Regions from separate parts of the Stenotrophomonas sp. FSL W7-1447 genome, predicted to be linked through region 2. Evidence: predicted binding sites of a transcription regulator. Region 2 holds the regulator's gene; each other region holds the start of a gene.
What was found. The regulator FliA, encoded in region 2, starts transcription of late flagellar genes. The targets are predictions, from matches to a motif close to TAAAGTTTNNCNNNCNNNGGCCGATAA.

Region 1 (4,696 bases), 790 kb from region 2:
CGGGAAATCGTCGCAAAAGGCGCGACTGGGTGCGTTTTAATTGAGGCCGATAAGAGGGGTGAGGGCGTGACCTGCGAATGAGCGGAGGTCACTTCCTTCCAGCTGTCACTGCACCTTAGCCGCTTTCCTCTGCAGTAGTAGGCGGAGGGCGAAGCTCCCCGCCTGGGATCGCCTCATCCAGGGTAATGCGGCGACAACCGATTCCAGTTGTCCACCACCCATGTGGTAACGGTTTGGCGTCCGGGTGCAGTGGACTTGAAGTGCTCTTTCAGCATCCACTCAACAATGAGACGGGTCTTGACAGGGAGGTCGACGCCATCTTTGCCGGTCAGGCTGTTGAGATAGAGCAGCATCTCATAGCCCTCATTGCGGCTGAGGTGATGGGCGTCGTCCGCTATCAGCTTAGGATTGTCGCCCTCAGAGACTCTCCAGCTGTATTCATAACGAAGTTCGGAACGCTTGATTGCAGGCATAGCATCGAGCTCCAAAAGATCCGGTTTGGATCAGGGGGGACTTGAGGCCGCCTGCAGCGGCAATCAAGGGGATGCGTCTGATGGTGTTGTCCTGGACGGCAAGCCGTCCAAGCCATCAGTGGAGAGGGAGCCTGGCCTGGATTCATTTGCCTGTTGCGGAATTGTTGCGACAGCCCTTCCTGCAACTCAACAACATTCGATTCCGTTGCTGCACAAAGGAATTTTCCCATAAGATCTCTCTGCACCCGTTCTGCTTCATCAGCGGGGTATGTTCGGCGGACTTGTCTTTGGACATGGGACTCGTGGATCAGGGCATCCGGCCGCGCCGGGCGGCAGCAGCAGCGGAGCGGGTACAGGGCCGTCCATGGTAACTGCTGGGGCCGGCGGGCGCCGCTGCGGTTGGCGGCCATTGGCCGTGAGGAGGCACGCAGTCAGGCCGGAACCAGGGTGATCTGCCGATGGCTGGCGATGATCTGCACGACGATCTCGAAACAGGTGGGGCCTTCGCCCCTGTTGCAGGGCCTGCAGCTGGTGGGCAATGGCCTGGGTATTGAAGCTGCCCGGTGTGTCCAGCTTTGCCTGCAGCCATTGGCGGGTGGTCTCCATGCCCAGCGCCGTGCGGCTGTGGGCGATATCGGCGGCCGGACGTCACACCGCCATCGCGATACACGTCCGTGGATGCCCGGCTTCGCCGTAAATCATCTGCATCAGCCCTATGGATATCAGAGGAACACTCCCGAGTAACACCGATTCGGAATTGCAGTGCAAGGGGCTACCGTCCGTAGTGGCGAAAAATCCATTTTTCATACATGAGGCGGAAGATGGGGCGGCGCGTGCCTCTGGTGGCTTTTTCGTTGCGGAAGTTTCTGCTGGATACCCGGTTGCCGTGCGCCGTCTCCGACCCGCAAAAATAAATCTCAGGGTGGCGTGAACCTCTGCTGGAAAAGGGGTGTCATAAAGGGCTGGGCTGTAGGGTCTATTTGTGCGCTACCTTCACAACGGTCTGCACAGTTTCATATTATTGGATCGAAATAAAAATATCGACCCATAAAGTTTCCCCTGGCTGCGCCGCCATCGATCGTACGGCCATGATCAAGGGAATTGAGATGCTCGCCTTACGCAACCTCCGAGTAGGATCCCGGCTGGGTGCCGGGTTTGGATTGCTGCTGCTGTTCATCGTGGCCATCGTTGGCCTGGCGCTGTACGGAAATCATCTGAAGTCCGCCCAGTTCGAGAAAGTGGTGGACGTCAACATGGTGAAGATGCGGCTGTTGAACGACATGCTGGATACCAACAACGCGGTGTTGATGCACCGCCGGCTGATGGTGATCAAGCGCGGCGAGGATTTCGACAGGGATTATCAAAAGGCGCAGGAGCTGTCGCAGACCTACGACGGTATCTGGGCCCGGTACATCAAGATCCCGCGCGATGCCACCGGCGATACCCTGGTGGCGAAAATCGACGCGGCACGCAAGGCCACCGATGCTTCGACCCAGCATCTGCATGAGCGCATGAAGGCCGGTGATTTCGACGGTGCGGCCAAGGAACTGCTGGCCGAGCAAGGGCTGGCAACAGCGTGGAACGAGGCCATCTCGTCCCTGCTGCGGCATCAGGAGGCACTCACCGAGCGCAGCCGCGAGGAATACCGTTCAACCGAATCCTGGACCGGCACGTTGTCGATCGTGTTCGGTGTGCTGAGCCTGATACTGGGTTCGCTGGCCGCATGGGCCATCACCCGCAGCCTGACCCGCCCGTTGGAAGGTGCGGTGAAGCTGGCCGACGGCATCGCCAACGGGCGGCTCGACAACAGCATCGACGCGTCCGGCAACGATGAGGTGACGCAGCTGCTCAGGTCCATGCAGCGCATGCAGGCGCAGTTGCAGTCGGTGATGGCGGCGCAGGGCGAGCTGGCCCGCCAGCACGATGCAGGAAGCCTCAGCTATCGCATGGACGAGAGTGCCTTCCCCGGCGACTACGGGCGCATGGTGCATGAGACCAATGCGCTGGTTGGTTCGCACGTGCAGGTGCAGAACCGGCTGATCGAGGTGATGAAGCACTACGCCCGTGGCGACCTGTCGGTGGACATGGATGTGCTGCCGGGCGAGAAGGCGGCGATCACCCAGGCCATGGACGAGACAAAGACCAGCCTGTCGGCGATCAACGGTGAGATCCGCCGGCTGGCGACGGCAGCGGCGGCGGGTGACTTCAGCCTGCGCGGCGATGAAGATCGCTTCGCCCATGACTTCCGCGACATGGTGGCCGGGCTCAATCGCCTGATGAAGACCACCGACGAGAACCTGGTGCAGGTGTCGACCCTGCTGCAGGCGATCTCGCGCGGTGACCTGACCGTGCGCATGCAAGGCGACTTCCACGGTGTGTTCGCCCGCATGCGCGATGACTGCAACGCCACCGTCGATCAGCTCACGCAGATTGTAGGCCGCATCCAGGCCAGCGCATCCAGCATCAACCTGGCAGCAGGCGAGATTGCCTCGGGCAACACCGATCTGTCGCGGCGCACCGAGCAGCAGGCGGCGAACCTGGAAGAGACAGCCGCGTCGATGGAGGAACTGACCTCCACCGTGAAGCAGAACGCCGAGCACGCACGCCAGGCCAACCAGCTCGCGATCGGCGCGCACGGTGTCGCCTCGCAGGGCGGCGAAGTGGTCGGGCAGGTGGTCACCACGATGTCGGCCATCGAAGCCTCGTCGAAGAAGATCGCTGAGATCATCTCGGTCATCGATGGCATTGCATTCCAGACCAACATCCTGGCCTTGAATGCGGCGGTGGAGGCTGCGCGTGCTGGCGAGCAGGGCAGGGGCTTTGCGGTGGTGGCCAGTGAGGTGCGCACGCTGGCACAGCGCTCGGCCGGCGCGGCCAAGGAAATCAAGGGCCTGATCGAGGAGTCGGTCGGCAAGGTCGCCGATGGATCGGCGCTGGTCCGCCAGGCCGGCATCACCATGGGCGAGATCGTGGCCTCGGTGCAGCGCGTGACCGACATCATGGCCGAGATCTCTGCCGCATCGCAGGAGCAGAGCTCGGGCATCGAACAGGTCAACCAGGCGGTGGTGCAGATGGACGAGACCACGCAGCAGAACGCGGCGCTGGTGGAAGAAGCCAGCGCGGCGGCACGTTCCATGGAGGAGCAGGCCAACCTGCTGGCCGAGGCGGTTTCGGTGTTCCGCACCGGTGCGGCGACGGCGGCCGCTGCGGCGCGCCCGGTTCTGGCCGCGGTCACCGCGAAGGTGACGCCGGTACGTAGGCCGGCGGTGCTGGCGCCACGCATCGAGCCGACGCTGGCGGCCAACGCAGGGGGTTGGGAAGAGTTCTAGCAGGGGAGCATGCCATCAGGGAGACGGCGCCCATCACGATGGCTGATCGTGATGGGCGCGGATTTTTTCCTGAACGCGCGATGGCCGGTGAGCTGCCCGGCACGCGCATTTCACCTCCGGTTGCCAGGCCCGGGAGGACACTTGCGCCATACCGGAACTCAGGAGATGGCGATGAAGACCTCGACCCGATTGCTTGTGCTGGGCACCCTGCTGGCGGCATCGTCGGTGGCCGGCGCACAGACCTATGGGCCGCGCGACGAAGGACGCCGCTTCAACGACGGCAGCCGCGTGGTCTGCAAGAACGTGGAAGTGCAGCGCAACTCACGCGATCCCAACCGTATCGCCGGTACGGCCACCGGCGCGGTGATCGGCGGCCTGCTGGGCAACCAGGTGGGCGGCGGCAATGGCAAGAAGCTCGCCACCGTGGCAGGCGCCGTGGCCGGTGGTGCGGCGGGCCGGCAGATCCAGGGCAACCAGCAGCAGAAGAACGGCGATCGCGTGGTCGAACGCCGCTGCGAACGCGTCTATCGCTGATCGGTTGCTGTCACACCATTTAGCCCTTCCACATCGCAGTATTCGAACGCCGGCCCTGCGCCGGCGTTCGTCGTTTCGGACCGGTATCGCTGGCTCCAGTGTCGTGCCTATACTGCGCCGACTCAACGGATGAACGCCCAGTGAACGAATCGGCTCCAGCTCCCCAACCGGCACCGATAGCCGGGCATGACCCGATACCGGAAGCGACTGCCCATCCCCATCGCGTGCGTGATCGCACTGATGAACTGGAGCTCTTCATTTCGGGCCTGCTGGCGTTCGCGCTGCTGGCCGTGCCCGGTTATCTGTTCGACGCCTGGGCGCGCAGCAGCCTGCACACCGAAGGCATGTACTTCCAGATGC
Region 2 (4,696 bases):
AGCGAGCGGCGCCGGCTACCGCAGCGGCAGGCCTGGCGCCGGGTGCGGCGCCACCGTGCAGCTGGTCGAGCAGGGCCTCGAATTCGTCTTCGCTGATCAGGCCGTCGTCGGTCTTCTTGGCCGGTGCGACCGCGGTCGGGGCGTTGCCGCCGTGCAGCTGGTCAAGCAGGGCTTCGAATTCGTCGTCGGTGATCAGGTCACTGCTACCGGCTGCCGGAGCGGCGGCGACAGGCGCCGCCGCGGTGCCACCGTGCACATCGAACTGGGCGATCAGGTCCGGCGGTGCATAGCCCGGTTCGGTGCCGGACGACACGGCGTCCAGCATCGACTGCAGGTAGTCCAGCGATTGCTGCGCGGCGTCGAAGTGGTGCGCCTGCAATACGGCCTGGCCGGCGCGCGCGGCGCCCAGCGCTTCCTCAGCAGCGTGGCACAGCTCGACCATCGCGGTGACGCCAAGGAAGCCGGCGCCACCCTTGAGCGTGTGGTAGCCGCGGAACACCGCGTTCAGCTGTTCGCCGTCCTGCGGTGCCTGCTCCAGCGACACCAGCTGTTCGCCGAGGCGATCCAGGATCTCCTGTGCCTCGATGATGAAATCGGCAGTGATGTCGTCGGATACCGCGCTCATGCTTACAGCCCCAGATCCGACAACAGGTCGTCGGCGTCGTTCTGCGAGACCGCGTGGCGGTCCAGTCCCTTCAGTGCCGGCCCGGCCAGTTCCGGGTCGGTGCGATGCTGTTCCGGCGGCAGGCCGAGCGCGCCGAAGCCTTCGTGCACGCGGCGGACGATGCCGACCACGCGACGGATGATCTGCCCGGTCAGGTCCTGGTAGCTCTGGGTCAGGGCGATCTCGGTCAGGTTGTGGCGGATGCGCTCGAGCTGCGCGTCCTGGCCCGGCTGCAGGCCTTCGGCGCGCAGCTGCTCGGTCAGGCTGCGGCATTCCTCGGCCAGGTCCAGGGTGCGGTGCGTGGCCTGTTCGGTCATCGCCACCACATGGTCCAGGCGTGCGCAGGCATCGTCCAGTTCGCCGGCCTCGCTGGGCACGGTCGGCAGTTCGCCCAGGGCCTGCCCGAGCTCGCGGGCCAGCCGCGAGAGGCCGCTCATCATCGGCTGCGTGCGCAGCGCGACCAGCCCGTCGATGCGTTGACGCCACGCGGCTTCATCGCCGGACTCCAGCGCGTCCAGGGCTTCCTGCAGGCGCAGGGCGAGGGCGTTCCTGTCGACCGTGGTATCCATCAGGCGCTGGCCGCCAGGCGTTCGAAGATCTTGCCGAGCTTTTCTTCCAGCGTCTGCGCGGTGAACGGCTTGATGATGTAGCCGTTCACGCCGTTCTGGGCCGCTTCGATGATCTGCTCGCGCTTGGCTTCGGCGGTGACCATCAGCACCGGCAGGGTCTTCAGCTTGGCGTCGGCGCGGATCGCCTTGAGCAGTTCGATGCCGGTCATCACCGGCATGTTCCAGTCGGTGACCACGAAATCGAACGGCTGGCTCTGCAGCAGCGACAGCGCGGCATGCCCGTCCTCGGCTTCGGCGGTGTTGGTGAAGCCAAGATCGCCCAGCAGGTTCTTGACGATCCGACGCATGGTCGAGAAGTCGTCGACGATCAGGATGCGCATGTTCTTGTTCAAAGCAGAGTTCCTTTGTTGTTCATTCCGGGCGGCCGGGGGCAGCCGCCTCGGGCATGTTCACTCTTCCAGGCCGGCGTCCGCCGCCTCGAAAATCTTCAGCCGTCCACGCAGGCGCAGCACGGCCTGGCCGTGGATCTGGCAGACCCGCGATTCGCTCACGCCGAGCACCGCGCCGATCTCCTTCAGGTTCAGTTCCTGCTCGTAGTAGAGCGAGAGCACCAGCTGTTCGCGCTCGGGCAGGTGGCCGATGGCCTTGCCCAGCTCGCGACCGAACTCGCCACGCTCCAGCACCTGTTGCGGGGTCGGGCCGCCCTGGGCGACGGTGTCCAGCTCGCCCTGGTCTTCGATGCGCGATTCCAGGCTCAACACCTGGCCGCGCGCGGCGTCTTCCATCAGGCGCAGGTACTCGGGCAGCGGCATCTCCATCGCGGCGGCGACTTCGGTGGCGCTGGCGGCGCGACCGCTGCTCTGTTCCAGGCGGCGGATGGTGGCGGCCGCATCGCGTGCGCGCCGGTGCACCGAGCGCGGCACCCAGTCGCCACGGCGGATCTCGTCGATCATCGAGCCGCGGATGCGGATCGAGGCGTAGGTCTCGAACGAGGCGCCCTGGTCGGCGTCGTAACTGCGCGAGGCTTCGATCAGGCCCATCATGCCGGCCTGGATCAGGTCGTCCACCTCGACGCTGGCGGGCAGGCGCGCGGCCAGGTGGTGGGCGATGCGCCGCACCAGGTCCGAATGCTGGGCGATGACATCGTTGGCCGCCGAGCGCTGGACTTCCCTGTACTGGGCTGCGCCTTTCATGCTGCCACCCCACGCTGCTTGAGGATGCGTTCGAGGAAGAACTCGACGCCACCGCGCGGTTCGGTCGGCGCCTGCCAGCGCGCGGTACGGCGTGCGATCTCGGTGATCGCCAGCGCCGACGGGCTGGACGGATAGGCCTTCACCACCGGTTGCTGGCGCTGCACCGACAGGCGCAGCCAGTCATCCTGCGGCACGCAGCCCAGGTAGTTCAGCGAGACGTCGGCCAGGAACTTCTCGCAGACGCGGGTCAGCTTTTCGTACAGCACGCGGCCCTCGTTGGGGTCGCGGACCATGTTGGCCACCACCTGGACGCGGTCCACGCCCCGTTCGCGCGACAGCACCTTGATCAGCGCGTAGGCGTCGGTGATGGACGCCGGCTCGTCACAGACCACCACCACGGTGTCCTGCGCGGCCTGGCAGAAGGTCAGCACGCCGTCGGTGATGCCGGCGGCGGTGTCCACCACCATGATGTCCAGCTCGCGTTCCAGTTCGGAGAACACATTGACCAGGCCGACGTGCTCGGCGGGGGCCAGCTCGGCCATGTGCCGGCGGCCGGACGCGGCCGGCACCACCAGCACGCCGTTCGGGCCTTCGACGATGACGTCGTCCAGCGAGCAGCGGCCGGCGACCAGGTCGGCCAGCGTAAAGGTGGGGTTCAAGCCCAGGATCACGTCGATGTTGGCCAGGCCGAGGTCGGCGTCCAGCAGCAGCGTGCGCTTGCCCATGCCGGCCAGCGCCACGGCCAGGTTGGCCGACACGTTGGTCTTGCCCACGCCGCCCTTGCCGCCGGTCACGGCAAGGGTGCGCACAGGGCCGAGCGGCTCGCTGCGGGTGGCCGACAGCGGGAAGGTCTTGGTCAGCTTGGCGTACTCACGCGACGGCATGGTTCAACTCCGGGTTGCAGGGCATATCGGCCGCTCGGCGCAAATCTTCAAGGCGAAGTACAAGATTGGCTGCACTGGCCCGGTGCAGGTCCTCCGGAACGTCCTGCCCATCGGTCACCCAGGTGATCGGCAGGGCGTGGTCCACGGCCACCGACAGGGCGTTGCCGAAGCGGCCGGTCTCGTCCAGCTTGCTCAGCACCAGGCCCTGCAGGTTGGCGGCACCGAAGCGGCGGACCACCTCGTCCATGTCGCCGAAGCTGGTGTTGGCCGGCAGCACCAGCAGGGTGCGGACCTGGCGCGCGGCGCGCAGCCACTGCAGCTGGGCGGCCAGCGCGCGGTCGCGCGGGCCCAGGCCGGCGGTGTCGATCAGCACCAGCTTGTAGTCCTTCAGGCGTTCCAGCAGCTGGTCCAGGTCGGTGCCGCTGTTGGCCTCGTGCACGGCGATACCGAGCTGGCGGCCGTAGCCATACAGCTGCTCGCGGGCGCCGATGCGGGTGGTGTCGGTGGTGACCAGGGCCACGTCACGCGGCGCATGCTTCTCGGCGAAGCGCGAGGCCAGCTTGGCGATGGTGGTGGTCTTGCCGGCGCCGGTCGGGCCCACAAGGGCGATCACGCCGCCTTCTTCCAGCGGGTCGACCGGGGCGATCGGCAGCTTGCGCGAGATCAGCCCCAGCATCAGGCCGCGGCCGCGGTGGGCTTCGGTTTCCAGCGGAATCTGCATGGCCACGTCGCGGGCCAGGCCGGCGTCGAAGCCGTACTCGTCCATCAGGTCCAGCGCGGTGGCGCGCACCGGGCAGCCGCGCAGGCGCTCGTCGGTGAAGCGGTTCATCTCGCGCTCGATCACCTGGCGCATGCCGGCCACTTCCTGGCGCAGCTGGCGGATCTCGGCGTCGTCCTGGGCGACCACCGTCAGCACCGGGGCCGGGGCCAGGGTGGGCGCCGGCGCGGCTTCGACGATGGCATCGGCCAATGCCGGTTCGGTGGCGGCGCTGGCCGGCTGCGCGTCGGCGACGGCAGCGGTCGGCAGCGGCGGCGGCTGCACCGCCGGCGCCACGCTTTCGTGATGCGCCTCGTGCGGCGGATCGATCGGGAAGCGGGCGCGGTTGGCCGGCACAGCCGCGGCCGGTGCGACGATGGCTTCGGCGAACGGCGCGAAGATCTGCTCCGGCAGTGCCGGTTCGTTGACGGTGGCACGCGCCAGGGTGGCGGCAAAGCCGGTGCTGCCACGGGTCGGCACGATCTCGTCGGCGCTGTCCAGCGTGCGGCCGGTGGCACCGACGGCGGCGCGGGCAAGGGCGGCCACCGCCGAGGTGGTGGCGGCGACCGGTTCCGGCGCCGGGGTGGCGCTGCGGCGGCGGGTGACGGCGGCGATCACCGCGTCGGCGG
Region 3 (4,696 bases), 830 kb from region 2:
CTGAGCAAGCCCATCGGCCTGGTCTTCGACGGCACCGGCTGCTGCTGAGGCCTCTTCCACCAATGCAGCATTCTGCTGTGTCACCTCGTCCATCTGCATCACCGCCTGGTTAACCTGTTCAATGCCCGCAGTCTGTTCTTGGGAGGCTGCGGATATCTCCGTGATCATGTCGCGTACGCGCTGGACGCTCTCAACGACCTGATGGATGGTGGCCCCCGTCTGCCGGACCTCGTTCGAGCTGTCGACCACATCCTGGACCGAGCGATCAATGAGTTGCTTGATCTCCTTCGCTGCCTCAGCGCTGCGCTGGGCCAGCGTCCGGACCTCGCTTGCAACCACTGCAAACCCCCGACCTTGGTCCCCTGCCCTAGCAGCCTCCACGGCCGCGTTCAGCGCTAGTATGTTGGTTTGGAAGGCAATCCCATCGATCACCGTGGTGATGTCTGCGATGCGCTGAGACGACCCCTCAACCTTTTCCATCCTTTCCATTGCCCGATCAACGGCGCGGCCCCCCTGAAGGGCAAGTTCACCAGCGTCCGAAGCGAGTTTGCTAGCCTGCAAGGCATGATCCGCGTTCTGGCGCACCGTGGAAGTCAACTCCTCCATCGACGCAGCCGTCTCCTCCAGGTTCGCCGCCTGCTGCTCCGTGCGACGTGACAGGTCCGAGCTTCCCTTGCTCACTTCCGCGGCGGACACCCGAATGACTCCGGCTCCGTCCTGGATGCCTCGTACGATGCTGCCAAGCTGCTCCGAGGAGGAGTTCGCGGCATCACGCATTTTGGCGAAAACGCCACTGAACTGGCCGGCTACACGGTAGGTCAGATCGCCTTGAGCCACCGCCCCCAGCAGACTCGCGATACTCGAAAGGCTTCGGTCGCTGACGTCGAACATCTGGTTAAGGTTATCAATCATCTCTCGGAAGCTGTGACTAAAGCCATCTGAAGTTCCGCGTTGTGAAAAGTCCCCCAATGCCGCGGCTTGAACAAGACGACGAATCTCCTCGTTGATCGCCAACAAATTGCTTCGTGTGGTCTCCATAGCTTCTGTGATAGCGGTCTGATCTCCGGGCAGAGCCTCCATCCGTACGCTCATGTCCCCTATCGCGTAATGCTGAGCGATGTCGACGATCTGTTCGATCAGCATGTTGGAGCGCTCAACCATGGCGTTGGTGTCAATTGCGAGCTGGCCAAAGGCACCCGGATGACGGGAGCTATCAATACGATGGGACGTCCGCCCTTCGGCCTGAGCAGAGGCCATTTCCTCCTGATCAGCGATGAGAGCCTTGATGCGATCCTGCATCGCGCTCATGCTTCTCAACAGTGCTGCTGTCTCGTCTCGTCCCTCCACCTTGATTAAGTTCTCGATGCCCCCCAATGCAATGGCATTGGCAGTTCTTGTGGCTTGCTCCAAAGGAACGGTCAAACTGCGCGTGATCGCAATTGCCAACGCGATGCTGAGCACGATCGCGAGAAGCCCGGCTGTGATAAGCATCGTGCGACCGCTGGCGCTCGCGGCTTGTGCCTCACGATAGCTTGCGTCCGCCAAGCGCTCCTGAAGCTCCGCGTTGGCAAAGATGGCAGCTTGCCACTCATTGAGGAGCACATCTCCTTCTGCGAGAAGCTTAGTAGCCTGAACTACGTCACCCTGCGAGGCCGCCTCGACAACTGAGTCATTGACCCGACGCGCTGCGAGTCGCTTTTCGGTGATGACGGCACGAATCCTCTTCCCTTCCTCGTCGGCAGGGGTTGCGTAGAGGGCATCACGAGCCTCGTCGTACACCTTCCGCTGCTCGGCGATCTTTCGCATCAAGGATGCCTGGACATCCTTGTCCTGCAGCATGATCAGTTCACGCAACGAGATACTGATCTGCATGTTCGCGCTTGCCATGGATTTGGAGAGTCGAATGCGCTCCATGCTCTCTTTGACTATCGAGTCCATGCTTCGCTCAGCACGGGACAGCGTCCAAAGACCGGACGCAACGATGGACATCGCAACCGCGATCAAGATAGCGAAGGCGGCACTCAAGCGGGTACCGACCCTGAACCGCATCAAGAAATTCTTCACATTCACACCTTTCATGGGGGAGGAGTTGGCTCCTGGCCGACAACGTCAGCGGGCCAGTGATCGGCCCCATCCGGCACAACCTTAGCCCTCCCACAGCGGAGTAGCACCCCACCTGGACTTTTCGCAATGACCACCATATAAGCGACATTGCGCGACGTTCACCACCTTTCTTGACAGGCGCTGCGTATCCAAAGAGTCGGTCCTGCCCGTTTACAGCTGCGCGCCATCGAAATCAGCAGGAACATGTATCTTTCGTTTGTCCATGACTTGTCCATAGTTGCCAGCGAAGGCAAGGACATGCCCCCCTCGAGGCAGGCGGCGCCTCCTGTCAGGGGAGAGGTCCACATTGCCCCTGACCATCTCCCATTGAATGGATATTCCCGGACGGAGGCAGGGATACACACGCATAACCAACTCGGCTTCAATGGTTGGCTTCGTCCTGCAGAGATCGGACGTCGGATGCACGGGATTACACAACGCATGCTGACCCGTAGGTTTCGCCATTTGGAGCGCGATGGGCTGGTAAGTGCGTCACTACTTAGATGAGCTGGCACCCCGAGTCGAATATGCACTTGCTGACCCGAGAGACGAAATCTTGGCTCAATTATTTCCTCTTTGGACTTGGATTGGAGAGAATCCTCAACAGCCTTCGATTCGTACGAGAGCCGTTCGCCAGCAAGCTGTCACGCGAAGAGGTTTGAACAGAGCGATCTCTCTGGGCTCAACTATTGACTGAGCGTGCTTGCTGGAGAGTTCATGGATGCCTGGCTCGACCAGAGCGCCTTTGAGTGCCGCTGGGGCAGTCTAGCCCCCTTGGGCTGATCGCTCAGATGGACAAGGTCGTAGGCTTCCTTGCTGTCGAAGTAGTAGCAGAACGAGCCCTTCGGCACTCCCAGCTACTTGACGGCCTCCTCGATGCCCGTGGCGGAGAATCTAGCTCCGTCTACAACTGGAGCTCGGTACGCACAAGCTCTCTCCTGGTGTCATCAAAGCCGCGGTCCGCCCCGGAGGGCGGCCGCGTTGGCGTGATACCTCGGTGTTGGAGGCAACATGAAGTGAACTTCAGGCCGACCGCCTATCAAAATCAACCGCCAAGCGGCATCGCTCGCTCATCGCAGGTGGGCTATCCGGCGCTGAGCGGCTCCTGAATCAGCGCAAGTAGCGGACCTCAGGGACACACATGACTCCCACCTAATCTGTGGAACCACTTGGCATTACTAAACAGACGCTGCGATCAGCACCTCAAGTAACTCGCCGCAGATCTAGCAAGGACTACCTCTCTACCGCCAGTTGCCCAGCGAGGACGACGACTAGCCCAGGCAAGCTATTTAACACCTCCCAGCTCAGCGGCGATCAGCGCTGACACGTCCGTGACCGGAATGCCTTCGCGCTCATTAAATGTCCCGGCCTTCGACCAAGACATGCCGCGGCCGATGGCGAATGCAGCCCGGTATTTGCGCATCATGTTCTTGGGATCGTTCTTCAGCTCTTCCAAGAGGAAAGGCACCGTCCAGACGGAACGCTTGAAGGATCGACCAAGACCAGCCTCCAATTTATCCGCAACTTCACCATAGGTGACGGTGTCGCCAGCCAAGAAGACAATCTCATTACGAATCGTTGGATCAAAGAACACGATCTCCGCAGTTAGGCGGCCAATATCATCGGGTGTTGTTAGCGTAACAGCATTATCAAGACTACCCAGCGCGTGGACCTCACTGTTCTCGAGATCAACCACGCCAAACTCGGGCTCAAACAAGTAGCTCATGAACATACCTGTCGAGATGATGACCCAATCGGTCCTGTCTTGCGACCGCAGCAACTCGCGAACGTCCAGCTGCGCATCGAAGATATCCTGCGGACCACCACGACCGATCGCCTCGAAGTCCACCCCGAACTGCCATGGGAAGTAGCGCGGAATGCCAGACTGGAGCGCGGCCTTGGCAAGCTTCATAGGCGTGTTGATGCCCGCAGCGTAGCCAGCACAGCCGATCACAGTATCGTAGCGGGAGAAGAGAGAAGCCAACTCATCGATCGAGTCATCCACCAAATCCCCCAGCACAATTTCGATACCCGCATTACGAATATCTGAAATATCCTTCTGCTTGGACGGATCGCCCGATTTGACGGCACTTTCGCGAAGCAGGACACTTATTTTTGCTCCATCAACTTCCTTCGCACGACGCGCCAGACTGCGCAGCACCGGCATACCGAGCTCACCCGCTCCCAATACAAGAATATTTCTCGACTTAACGTCATAATTCACATTATTCATCACTGCACTCACTTCAGCTTGTCTTTCCGGTATACTGCCAGCCCGTGAACTGGCGCGAAAGATGGGCACACGCGTGATACTGCCGTCAGACAATCTCCGTAGAGAAGACATCCTTCAGTACTCCCAGACGGTCTGCGATGGACTTCGAGATGATGACGATGGGCTTCGTCGAGAGGTCCTTGCCCATGCAGGCAGCCGTTGGTCGCTAGGTGTCATTCATACACTAGGCGTTTATGGTCAGCTTCGACATGCAGAGATCGGCCGTCGGATGCACGGAATCACGCAACGCATGCTGACCCGTACGCTTCGCCATTTGGAGCGCGATGGGCTGGTAGTGCGTCGCGAGTTCGATGAAGTGGT

Region 1: a site for FliA is predicted at 1,522-1,548, ahead of NSQ78_RS06835 (methyl-accepting chemotaxis protein). Genes of this name have one in related genera too.
Region 3: a site for FliA is predicted at 2,122-2,148, ahead of NSQ78_RS06710 (methyl-accepting chemotaxis protein). Genes of this name have one in related genera too.

What each region holds. Positions count from the first base shown of each region.
Region 1 covers NZ_CP150199.1:1,472,239-1,476,934, forward strand. Annotated here, with positions in the region: gene NSQ78_RS06825 (hypothetical protein) at 174-473, opposite strand; partial or broken gene NSQ78_RS06830 (ribonuclease inhibitor) at 905-1,109, opposite strand; gene NSQ78_RS06835 (methyl-accepting chemotaxis protein) at 1,580-3,802, shown strand; gene NSQ78_RS06840 (glycine zipper 2TM domain-containing protein) at 3,968-4,336, shown strand; gene NSQ78_RS06845 (hypothetical protein) at 4,561-4,696, shown strand, end outside.
Region 2 covers NZ_CP150199.1:2,266,924-2,271,619, forward strand. Annotated here, with positions in the region: gene NSQ78_RS10625 (chemotaxis protein CheA) at 1-625, opposite strand, end outside; gene NSQ78_RS10630 (protein phosphatase CheZ) at 628-1,233, opposite strand; gene cheY (chemotaxis response regulator CheY) at 1,233-1,625, opposite strand; gene NSQ78_RS10640 (RNA polymerase sigma factor FliA) at 1,683-2,426, opposite strand; gene NSQ78_RS10645 (P-loop NTPase) at 2,423-3,310, opposite strand; gene flhF (flagellar biosynthesis protein FlhF) at 3,297-4,696, opposite strand, start outside.
Region 3 covers NZ_CP150199.1:1,438,180-1,442,875, reverse strand. Annotated here, with positions in the region: gene NSQ78_RS06710 (methyl-accepting chemotaxis protein) at 1-2,079, opposite strand, end outside; gene NSQ78_RS06705 (aromatic alcohol reductase) at 3,389-4,336, opposite strand; gene NSQ78_RS06700 (helix-turn-helix domain-containing protein) at 4,398-4,696, shown strand, end outside.